Regions from separate parts of the Streptomyces sp. 6N223 genome, predicted to be linked through region 1. Evidence: riboswitches for the same ligand, from Rfam matches in the RefSeq annotation. Region 1 holds a riboswitch; the other holds the start of a gene.
The links. A riboswitch is a leader RNA that binds a small molecule or an ion and turns the genes downstream of it on or off. The one in region 1 is predicted to bind S-adenosylmethionine.

Region 2: another riboswitch for S-adenosylmethionine. It lies ahead of ACTWQH_RS11165 (peroxidase-related enzyme); the one in region 1 lies ahead of thrC (threonine synthase).

What each region holds. Positions count from the first base shown of each region.
Region 1 is NZ_JBQQCA010000025.1:35,219-40,709, reverse strand. It holds gene groL (chaperonin GroEL) at 1-929, opposite strand, end outside; gene ACTWQH_RS17250 (cold-shock protein) at 1,313-1,516, opposite strand; gene ACTWQH_RS17245 (ubiquitin-like small modifier protein 1) at 1,989-2,264, opposite strand; gene thrC (threonine synthase) at 2,261-3,550, opposite strand; SAM riboswitch class I at 3,569-3,707, opposite strand; gene ACTWQH_RS17235 (glucosyl-3-phosphoglycerate synthase) at 3,969-4,931, shown strand; gene ACTWQH_RS17230 (alpha,alpha-trehalose-phosphate synthase (UDP-forming)) at 5,019-5,491, shown strand, end outside.
Region 2 is NZ_JBQQCA010000013.1:80,298-85,788, forward strand. It holds gene ACTWQH_RS11155 (FecCD family ABC transporter permease) at 1-7, opposite strand, end outside; gene ACTWQH_RS11160 (ABC transporter substrate-binding protein) at 14-1,093, opposite strand; gene ACTWQH_RS11165 (peroxidase-related enzyme) at 1,150-2,349, opposite strand; SAM riboswitch class IV at 2,461-2,569, opposite strand; gene ACTWQH_RS11170 (putative leader peptide) at 2,860-3,042, opposite strand; SAM riboswitch class IV at 3,063-3,181, shown strand; gene ACTWQH_RS11175 (aminotransferase class V-fold PLP-dependent enzyme) at 3,198-4,490, shown strand; tRNA gene ACTWQH_RS11180 (tRNA-Arg) at 5,116-5,190, opposite strand; gene ACTWQH_RS11185 (response regulator) at 5,346-5,491, shown strand, end outside.

The sequences.
Region 1 (5,491 bases):
GCGCTCTCCAGCTTCAGGCCGACCTCCTCGGAGATGACCTGGCCGCCGGTGAGGATGGCGATGTCGCCGAGCATGGCCTTGCGGCGGTCGCCGAAGCCCGGGGCCTTGACGGCCACGGACTTGAAGGTGCCGCGGATCTTGTTGACCACGAGGGTGGACAGGGCCTCGCCCTCGACGTCCTCGGCGATGATCAGCAGCGGCTTGCCGGACTGCATGACCTTCTCCAGCAGCGGCAGGAGGTCCTTCACGCTGCTGATCTTGGAGTTGACGATGAGGATGTAGGGGTCCTCGAGCTCGGCCTCCATGCGCTCCATGTCGGTCGCGAAGTACGCCGAGATGTAGCCCTTGTCGAAGCGCATGCCCTCGGTGAGCTCCAGCTCGAGACCGAAGGTCTGCGACTCCTCGACGGTGATGACGCCTTCCTTGCCGACCTTGTCCATGGCCTCGGCGATCAGCTCGCCGATCTGGGTGTCCCCGGCCGAGATGGAGGCGGTGTTGGCGATCTGCTCCTTGGTCTCGACCTCCTTGGCCTGGCCGAGCAGCGCCTCGGAGACCTTCTCGACGGCCGCCTCGATGCCGCGCTTCAGCGCCATCGGGTTGGCGCCGGCCGCGACGTTGCGCAGGCCCTCGCGGACCAGGGCCTGGGCCAGAACCGTCGCGGTGGTGGTGCCGTCACCGGCCACGTCGTCGGTCTTCTTCGCGACCTCCTTGACGAGCTCGGCGCCGATCTTCTCGTAGGAGTCCTCGAGCTCGATCTCCTTGGCGATCGAGACACCGTCGTTGGTGATCGTGGGGGCGCCCCACTTCTTCTCCAGGACGACGTTCCGGCCCTTGGGGCCCAGCGTGACCTTGACGGCGTCGGCGAGCTGGTTCATACCGCGCTCAAGGCCCCGCCGCGCCTCCTCGTCGAACGCGATGATCTTGGCCATGTGAAGTGGTCCTCCCATATACGGGGGTGGATTGCTCCGGACCGCGATGGCGCCCGCGACGGACGGCCCGCCGCCCCTGTGGCACCCTGCGCCACCTGGACGGCGGACCTCACCGAACCGGTCCTTGCTGTCACTCTCACAAGGAGAGTGCTAACGCCCATGATTAGCACTCGCCCCCCCAGAGTGCAAGCCTGCCCGAAGGGCAGTCGGTGAGGGGTGGTGGCCGGGCGACGGGAGGGCGCAAGCCTGCCCGAAGGGCAGTCGGTCAGGGGTGGCGGTCCCCGGAGGCGCACATGGTGGGGCCCCGCGCCCGGTGGCCGGGGGCGGGGCCCTTGTAACGTGACGGATGTGCTATGCGGCTGGTGTGTGGTGCGGTCGGCGGTTCAGGCGGTAACCCGGACCATGTCGGCCTGTGGACCCTTCTGTCCCTGCGAGATCTCGAACTCGACCCGCTGTCCCTCTTCCAGGGTGCGGTAGCCGTCCATCTGGATCGCGCTGTAGTGGACGAACACGTCCGCACCACCGTCTACCGCGATGAAGCCGTATCCCTTCTCCGCGTTGAACCACTTGACGGTGCCCTGAGCCATTCCTAACTCCCCTATTGCTGGCCCTTTCACGAGACCGCACTTCGCGGACCCGGGTCATACTTCACAGACCCCACCCCCGGGCGATTGGGGGTGTGCGCCGGAACGCTCGACCGCCGCTGAATGTATCTGGACGTACGCCCAGTGCAACAGGTCATTCGGACGAGAAATTATGATGAGTCAGAACGGGGCAAGTGGCCCATAATAGCTGAAAGTTGAATCTTTTAATGCGGCGCAACCGCGCCAACCAGACAATTGGTACGTCGACTTTCAGCCTTAATTCCGCGCGATGTGTCGCGAATTCATATGCGAGTGGCGCCGTTTGCCGGGTGGGACGACCCGCGCGACCCCGCGCGATCACCCTATCCCGCCCCGCACACGCCGCTGCCCCCGGGTGGTCACCCGGGGGCGGCGCGTGATAGGCGTGACGGTCCGTCGTCCGTCGTCCGTCGTCCGTCGTCCGTCGTCCGTCCGCTCAGCCGCCGGCGACGGCGGGGATGATCGACAGGCCCGCGCCGTCCGGCGTAGGGGTGTCGAGACCCTGCGCGAACCGCACGTCGTCGTCGTTCACGTACACGTTCACGAAACGCCGGAGCGCGCCCTGCTCGTCCAGGACCCGGGCGCCGATGCCCTGGTGGTTCTTGTCCAGGTCCGCCAGCACCTCGCCCACCGTGTCGCCCTCGGCGGTCACCTCGGCCTGCCCGCCGGTGTAGGTGCGCAGGATGGTCGGGATTCGGACGGTCACGCTCATGCCAGGCCAGCCTTTCGGAACGACTCCAGATTCGGGCGGATGGTCGCGGTCGGGCCCGCCGTCGGGGCCACCGCTTCCAGGGTCTTCAGGCCGTCGCCGGTGTTCAGCACGACCGTGGTCAGCGAGGGGTCGAGCACCCCGTTCTCGATCAGCTTGCGGGCCACGCCGAGCGTCACGCCGCCCGCCGTCTCGGCGAAGACGCCCTCGGTGCGGGCCAGCAGCCCGATCGCGTCCAGGATCTGCCCGTCGGTGACGTCCTCCACCGCGCCGCCGGTGCGCCGTGCGATGTCCAGCACGTACGGCCCGTCCGCCGGGTTGCCGATGGCCAGGGACTTGGCGATGGTGTCGGGCTTCACCGGCCGGACCACGTCGTGCCCGGCGCGGAACGCCTGGGAGACGGGCGAGCAGCCCTCGGCCTGCGCCCCGAAGATCCGGTACGGCCGGTCCTCCACCAGGCCGGTGGCTATCAGCTCCTTCAGCCCCTTGTCGATCTTGGTCAGCTGCGAGCCCGAGGCGATCGGGACGACGAGCTGGTCGGGGATCCGCCAGCCGAGGCGTTCGCAGATCTCGAAGGCGAGGGTCTTGGAGCCCTCGGCGTAGTACGGGCGGAGGTTGACGTTGACGAAGCCCCAGCCCTCGCCGACCGGGTCGCCGATCAGCTCGCTGCAGAACCGGTTCACGTCGTCGTAGGTGCCCTCGATGGCGACGACCTGGCCGCCGTAGATCGCGGCCATGACGACCTTGCCCTGCTCCAGGCCCTCGGGGATGAAGACGCAGGAGCGCAGCCCCGCGCGGGCGGCGGCGGCGCCGACCGCGCCCGCCAGGTTGCCGGTGGAGGAGCAGGACAGGGTGGTGAAGCCGAAAGCGCGGGCGGCCTCGACGGCACAGGCCACCACCCGGTCCTTGAAGGAGTGGGTGGGGTTGGCCGAGTCGTCCTTGATGTACAGCTCTCCGGTCACGCCCAGCTCGGCGGCGAGCCGGTCGGCTCGCACCAGCGGCGTACACCCGGGATTGAGGTTCGGCTGCTCGGCGACGGTGGCGGGCACCGGCAGCAGCGGGGCGTAGCGCCAGATGCTCTGCGGCCCGGACTCGATGCGGGCGCGCAGTGCCTCGGGGTCGCCGGCCGGCAGGTCGTAGGCGATCTCCAGCGGCCCGAAACAGGACGGACAGGCGAAGTCCGGGCTGAGGGGGGAGCGCTCCCCGCACTCCCGGCAGGAGAGCGCGGCGGCCGGGCCGAGGTCGACGGTCGCGGGAGCGGTGGTGGCGTGCGTGGTGAGCACAGACATGGGTGCGAGGCCCTTCTCTCCTCATCTTCCCCGTGACGGCTCTCGCCACGGGACGGAATTGGCACCTTCCCCACCGGGAGCCTCGCGTCGTCACGAGACCGGCGGAAGGGTTGCCGGGGCTTCAACGGGCCGTTCCCTCTGCCCCTCTGGATGAGCGGTATGCGGTTGTGGGCGCGGGCCTCGATATGCGGAGGACACCTGCGCTGTCCGAGACTGTAACGGACGGCCCGCACAATGGCCCGGGCCGTCCGATCCGCGAGACGCCGAAGACCCGCGAGTCAGGCCAGTCGATCACGACTGATCACTCAGAGAAAGCGGACGAAGAAAAGCGGGCGCGGTGGGTTCGGGCACCACCAGGAAGGGGCAGATACGGCCATACGGGTAACAACATGGCCGAACGCGAACAGGAGCGACATTCGTGCTGGAAGAGGCAGAGGAGTGGCTGAGCCGCCGGTCCTGGGTCGCCGCTGACCGCTCGCTGCCGCAGATGCTGAACGCGAAGCGTGAGGCTGGTGCGGCCGCCAGCATCAGCGTGGTTCTCCCCGCGCTGAACGAGGAAGCGACCGTCGGCGCCATCGTGGAAGCGCTCCGGCGCGACCTGATGGAGAACGTGCCGCTGATCGATGAACTGATGGTGGTGGACTCCGGCTCCACCGACCGCACCTCCGAGGTGGCCGCCGCGGCGGGCGCCAAGGTCGTCCACCGGGACGAGATCCTCCCCCGGCTACCGCCCGTGCCCGGTAAGGGCGAGGTGCTCTGGCGCTCGCTGCTGGCCGCCAGCGGCGAGATCATCTGCTTCGTCGATGCCGACCTGCGGGAATTCGACTCCCGCTTCGTCTCCGGCATCCTCGGACCCCTGCTCACCGAGCCGCGGGTACAGATGGTCAAGGCCATGTACGACCGCCCGCTGGGCGACCAGCCGTCCGGCGCCCGGCAGGGCGGCCGCGTCACCGAGCTCGTCGCCCGCCCGCTGCTGAACCTCCACTGGCCGCAGCTGGCCGGCGTGGTGCAGCCCCTGGGCGGGGAGTACGCGGCGCGGCGCTCGCTGCTGGAGCGGCTGCCGTTCCCCGTCGGGTACGGCGTGGAGCTCGGCCTGCTGATCGACACGCTCAACCTGGCCGGCCTCGACGCGCTCGCCCAGGTCGACGTGGGCGTCCGCAAGCACCGCCACCAGGACGGGCAGGCGCTGGGCCGGATGGCCGCCGCGATCATGCGCACCGCGCAGAGCCGGCTGCCGGGCCCGGTGCCGGTCCGGCCGGGGATAACCCAGTTCGAGAGGACCGATACCGGGGGGTTCGCCCCGCAGACCCACCACATCCACACCGAGGAACGCCCGCCCATGACGAGCGTCCCCGAGTACGCCGCCCGCAAGGCGGCGTGACGGGAGACACGTTTCATCGCTCGCGCGGCGGGCTAACTACCTTCCGCGCGAGCACATCCTCATGCCCTCACGGAAGGTGATGAGCCCATGACGGCCGACGGCAGCGTCGTGATCGCGTCCAACCGCGGCCCGGTGAGCTACGCCGTGTCCGAGGACGGCTCGCTCACCGCCCGGCGCGGCGGCGGAGGCGTCGTCTCCGGCCTCAGCGCGCTCGGCCCGGACGGCGGCCTGTGGGTGTGCGCCGCGCTCGGCGAGGGCGACAGGGAGGCGACGCGGCGCTTCGGGCGGCGCCTGGACCCGGCCGCGACCGGCGGGCAGGCGGTGCGGATGCTGAACATCTCCCCCAGCACCTTCGACGCGGCCTACAACGGCATCGCCAACTCCGTGCTGTGGTTCGTCCACCACATGCTGTACCAGACGCCGCTGGAACCCGTCTTCGACAGCGCCTTCGAGAAGCAGTGGAGCCGCTACAGCGCGTACAACGCCATGTTCGCCGACACGGTGGTCGAGGAGGCCGCCCCCGGCGCCGCGGTGCTGGTGCAGGACTACCACCTCTCGCT
Region 2 (5,491 bases), on a different contig from region 1:
CGTTCATCGCGCGTCAGCCCACCTTCTGGATGTACGCGTCCTCGCCCGGGAAGTCCGTCCCCTGGAACTCCTCGGCCCACCGCGCCAGGTAGTCGCCGGGCTCGACGTCGGCGAACTCCTCGGGGTGCAGCCACTTCGCCAGGTAGAGCGCCCCGATGGCCTTGGACAGGCCGCTCGTGGCCCAGCCGTTGGTCACGAAGACGCGGTCGTCGCCGACCGCCGCGAGGTCCTGCCAGCCGGCCCGGCCGGTCAGTTCCTGGCCCAGCGTGTCGAACCGGCCCTGGCCGGTGGGCTCGGCGGAGGGCTCGAACTCGTGGACCACGACCTCCGGGTCGCGCTCCAGGATCGCGGCCGGATCCACCGTGGTCTCGGCCTGCTCGTCTCCGCCGGTCTCCAGGTCGCCGAAGATGTTCTCGCCACCGGCGGCCACGATGATCTGGTCGAAGCCCGAGCCGGGCAGACCGGTGAGGTAGGGCTCCACGGTCTCCCAGTACACGCGCACGGGCTCGGTGCCGGCCACTCGGTCGCTGATCAACCCGAAGATCTCGTCGTAGAAGCCGGAGACCCGCTGGGCCCCCTCCGGTTCGCCGAAGACCTCGCCCAGCAGCTCCACGGTCTCGTGGAACACGTCGAAGTCCCAGGCGGTGGCCACGACCACGGGGATGCCGAAGGGCTCAAGCTGCTCGCTGGCCGCCTGCCAGGCCCCGTTGCGGGGCAGGACGAACACGTCGGGGTCGAGTTCCGCGACGGCCTCGTAGTTGATCTCCTGAAGGTCCTCGCTGACCACCTCGTCGCCGGATATATCCAGGTAGGGAAGGCGGTCCGCGGAGACGCGGTCGTAGCCCACGACCTTCTCGCCTGCGCCGATGGCCTGGGCGAACTCGTTGCCGTAGCTGTTCAGGACGACGGCGCGTTCGGCGGGTCCGTCGAGTTCCACGGTGCGGCCGACGTCGTCGACGACGGTGAGGGACCCCTCCCCTCCGCCCCCGGTGCCCTCCTCGGACTCCTCGGTGACGGTGCCGCAGGCACCGGCGAGGAGCACGACGGCAGTCGCGGTGGCGAAGACGGTTGCGCGGGGCAGGCGTTGTCTCATGGCGGTTCCGTTCCGGGATGGTTCTGGGAGGGGTTGTTCTGGCGGTCGGCGCGGCGTTACGGCCAGTAGGGGTCGCCGAGGCTGAGCATCAGCCGGTTCGCCCAGGCGAAGAAGGCCGTGGCCGCCACGAGGTCGGCCAGCTCGGCGTCGGTGAGCCCTTCGGCGCGCAGCCGGTCCACGTGGGCGCTTGTGGCGCTGACCGGGGTGGTGGCCAACGCCGCGGCGAACTCGACGATCGCGGCCCAGCGGGAGTCCTGGCCTTCGGCCAGCGGAGAGGTACGCCGGGGCACCCAGTCGGCGTCCCGCTCCAGCCTGGCCCCCAGGAGCCGGTCCGCGTCCGCGGGGCGCCGGGACATCTGGGCGGCCTTCCGGGCGTGCACGGAGGCGCAGTACACACAGTCGGTCACCTTGCTGGTCGCCGCCGCGGCCAGCTCGCGCTCGGCGCGGGGCAGGCCCTCGAGGGTGGCGAAGATCGCGGCATCCAGCCTGGTGCGGGCCGCCAGGACCGCGGGCAGCCGCGCCAGGAGCCGGAAGTACTCGCCGTTGGTCTTGCCCCGGAAAGACGCCTCCTGCTCGGGCGTGAGCTCCCCGTCGGGCACCGGGGGCACCCACGCGGTCCAGGACAACAGTTCCCGGGTGTACGCCACCGGCCGCTCACGCCCGTTGGCCGCCGTCCGCGCGGTGCTCTTGGCGCGACCACGTCCGGGCGTGTGCCGCGCCGGCGGGGGCGCTGCGGCCGGGTCACGACCCTGGAGCAGGCGCAGGCCCTGGATGACACGCGCCTGAAAGGCCGTGAACGCCGCGGTCTGGGAAATCGTCACGATCGCGTCGGTGGACCAACCCGCGTCGGCCAGCCGGTCCAGATCCTCGCGCGTGGCCAACGCCGGGGAGACGGTGACGAGATCGATGTGGGCCGCCGCCGCCCGCAACGCGGGGTCGCCTGGGAGTTCGTCGTGCCACAGCAGGGGGTCGGCACCCCGCTCCGCGTGGTCGCGAACGAGGTCCTCCGCCCCGTGCCAGCGCGCGGCCAGCGCGGCCAAGCCCCGGCGCACCGGGCCGCTCACCGGCGCCTCCCCGCTGAACAGCGCCGCTCCCGCTTCCTGAGCGTGCGCGGACACCTGCGGCTTCGCGGCGCGGGCCGCCTCGATCCGCTCGTCCAGCCCGGCCAGCCGCCCGATGTCGTCGTCGGCCGGCCCGCGGTCCGCGGTGTCCTTGTGCGTGGCGTCGCTTGACGCCGCGTCGGGAGTGGTGCTCATGGGGTCCGCCTCGTCGTGCTTGGTACGTGGTGCTTGTTGCCTGGTCGCGTGGTGGCCGAGGCACGCCGCAAACGCGTCGAAACCGTCGAAGACGAAGACGAGATCTCGCCAGGAGCACGCTTGCCGCATCACCGCAGCCGGGTCGTCTTCCCGGGGGCACCCCGCCGTGCAGGAGGGTTGCCGGCCAGCTAGCCGGGACTTCGCGCTGGCACTCTTGACCTGCTCGTCAAGCTAGCCGACCGCAGAGACTGAGAAAACCTCAGTCCGGAATGTGAGACCCAGTCATCCGCGATGCGGGCAGCAAGCCGTCCCGGCTCTCCACCGCGCGTGCCTGACTGGCTGGGCCTCTCCCCGCTGGCGCATGCTGCGCGCGACCGCATGCGCCAGACCGGCGAGCGCCGGGACGCAATCGCTGATCCCCCGGAGCATGGTCAACCATCGGGCTGGTGGTGCGGTGCGCGCGAGCGGTCAGCGCGCGAGCCGACGGCTGGCGGTGTCCGGAGGGGCGGCTCAGAGGCCGGCGGCAGCCAGACAGGAGGACGCGGTGACACGGCGCAGATCGATGTGTCGGCGCGACGTCAGGCGGGGCAATGGCTGCATATTGCAACTTTCGGGGAGCGCCCCGCGGTTGTCAAGGCTGGTCGGTGACACCCTCGTCTCGCCATGCGGACACGGGATTCCATGGCCGCGCATGGCGGGTTAACGTTCCGGCAGGTCACGAGTGACAGCGACCACGGCCCCGGCCCGCTGTCCGGCAACCCTCCAACCGTGGCGGGGTGCCCCGGGTGATGACCTGGCCGTCGGCAAGCGAGGCCGTCGGCAAGCACGGTCAAGGAGAGAGCTCCGTCATGCCTGTCACCACTGTTTCCGCCTGCCTGCCCGTTCTCGGAGCCGAGGTCCGCGCGCCCCTCGACACCGGCGAAGACGTCCCGTACGCCGCGCTGGACTACGCCGCCAGCGCGCCCGCGCTGCGCGCCGTCTGGGACGAGGTCGCCGCCTTCCTCCCCTCCTACGGCAGCGTGCACCGCGGCGCCGGGTACCTCTCCCGACTCTCCACCGAACTGTTCGAGGAGAGCCGGGCGACGGTCGCGGCGTTCCTCGGCTGCCGTCCCGACGATGCGCTGATCTTCACCCGCTCCACCACCGACTCGCTCAACCTGCTGGCCGGCGCGCTGCCCGAGGGCTGCCAGGTCTTTGTCTTCGCCACCGAGCACCACGCCGCGCTGCTGCCCTGGGACCGGCACGGCCGCGCGGCGGTGACCTGCCTGCCCGCGCCCAGCACGCCGGAGCAGGCCGTCGCCATCCTGCGTGCCGCGCTCGCCCAGGCCGCCCCCGGGCCGAAGCTGCTGTGCGTGACGGGAGCCTCGAATGTCACCGGCGAGCTGTGGCCGGTGGCCGACCTCGCCGCCACGGCGCGCTCGTTCGGGGCGCGAACGGTGCTGGATGCCGCGCAGTTGGCGCCCCACCGCCCGGTGGACATCGCGGCCCTCGGCGTGGACTGGGTGGCGTTGTCCGGGCACAAGCTCTACGCACCCTTCGGTGCCGGCGTGCTGGCCGGGCGGGCCGACTGGCTCAGCCCCGCCGAGCCGTACCTGGCGGGCGGCGGCGCGAGCGCGGTCGTCAGCGCGTCGCCGGATGCCGGGGTCGAGGTCACCTGGCACACCGCGCCGGAGGTGCGGCACGAGGCCGGTTCTCCGAACGTCGTCGGCGCCTACGCCCTCGCCGCCGCCTGCCGAGCCCTGGACGCGGCGGGGTTCCCCGCCCTGGTGGCACGCGAGGAACGCCTGCTGGCCTCCCTCCTGACGGGCCTGGCCGAGACACCCGGCGTGCGGGTGCTCTGGCTGTTCGGCCAGGACGCGCCCCGGGTCGGCGTGGTGTCCTTCGTAGTGGCGGGCTGGGAGAGCGGCGCGCTCGCCCGCGCGCTGTCCGATCGGTACGGCATCGGCGTGCGCGACGGGCTGTTCTGCGCCCACCCGCTGGTACAAGCCCTCCTCGGTGACAGGGCCGAGGACGGAGACGGGGACTGCGACGGGCCGCTGAAGGCCGTCCGGGCGAGCTTCGGCGCAGGCACCCCGGACGAGCACATCGAACGACTGGTGCGCGCGGTCCGCGAACTGGCCGCCGCCGGTCCGCCGGACTGACGCTCCCAGCCGCCCCGGTCGCTCTCCGGGGCGCGAAGGACGCCGTCGGATCGGCCTCCCACTGCTCAGCCATGTCCCCTCCGTGCCCGGCGACCGAGGACCAGCGGCTGCCGCACGGGCTGCCGCCGGCCGTCGAGACCGCTGGGGCTGGTGGGGTGTTCCTCACTCGCGGCGACGGGTTCGGCGGCCCGCCATGGCCGACCACATCGCGATCTCCTGGCACGCTGAGCTGACCCGAGTTTCGATGAGTGTGTGATGTGCCCCGGGTTCGGTGGAGTCGGGTTGCTGGACGATCAGTCATCCGGCGCCTCTGGAGGCCCACATGCCCCGCAGCCACCCGCCCGAGTCCCGCCGCAAGGTCCTCGACCTCGTAGAGTCCGGCCGTCCTGTCGCCGAGGTCGCTCAGCAGCGCATCACCGATCGAGCCAACCCCGTGTCTTTGTTCCCATGTACTGGGTCCCCCTTGGGTTCCCACCCGCGCAAACGTCGCGTCCTCGGTGAACTGTCCATGATCAGGCTGCTGACCTGGGCTTTCTGGCAGCAGCAGGGGTATGAGGCAGCCGCGATGTGTTTATCGCGAGGACAGGCCAGGACAACACCTGACCTGGGAAAACACAGAAACTGATGGTGCCCCCGGCAGGATTCGAACCTGCGCACACGGCTCCGGAGGCCGTTGCTCTATCCCCTGAGCTACGGGGGCGGATGTCGCTTCACGTGACGACGGGTAGAACCCTACCAGCTCGGCAGGGGGGTCCCGCACCGGTGTTTCCGTACGTGGGTGCGGAGGGCGCTACTCCCGGGTAGAGATTCGCGGAATCCCGGACGCGGGGGCGGGAGCGCGCTTACCCTGGCTGTGTGCCAGCCGCTCCCGGCCGGGTCCTAGTCGTTGACGACAGCCAGGTCATCCGGCAGTTGATCAGGGTCAACCTCGAGCTCGACGGTTTCGAGGTCATGACCGCCTCCGATGGCGCGGAGTGTCTGGAGGCGGTGCAGCACTTCCA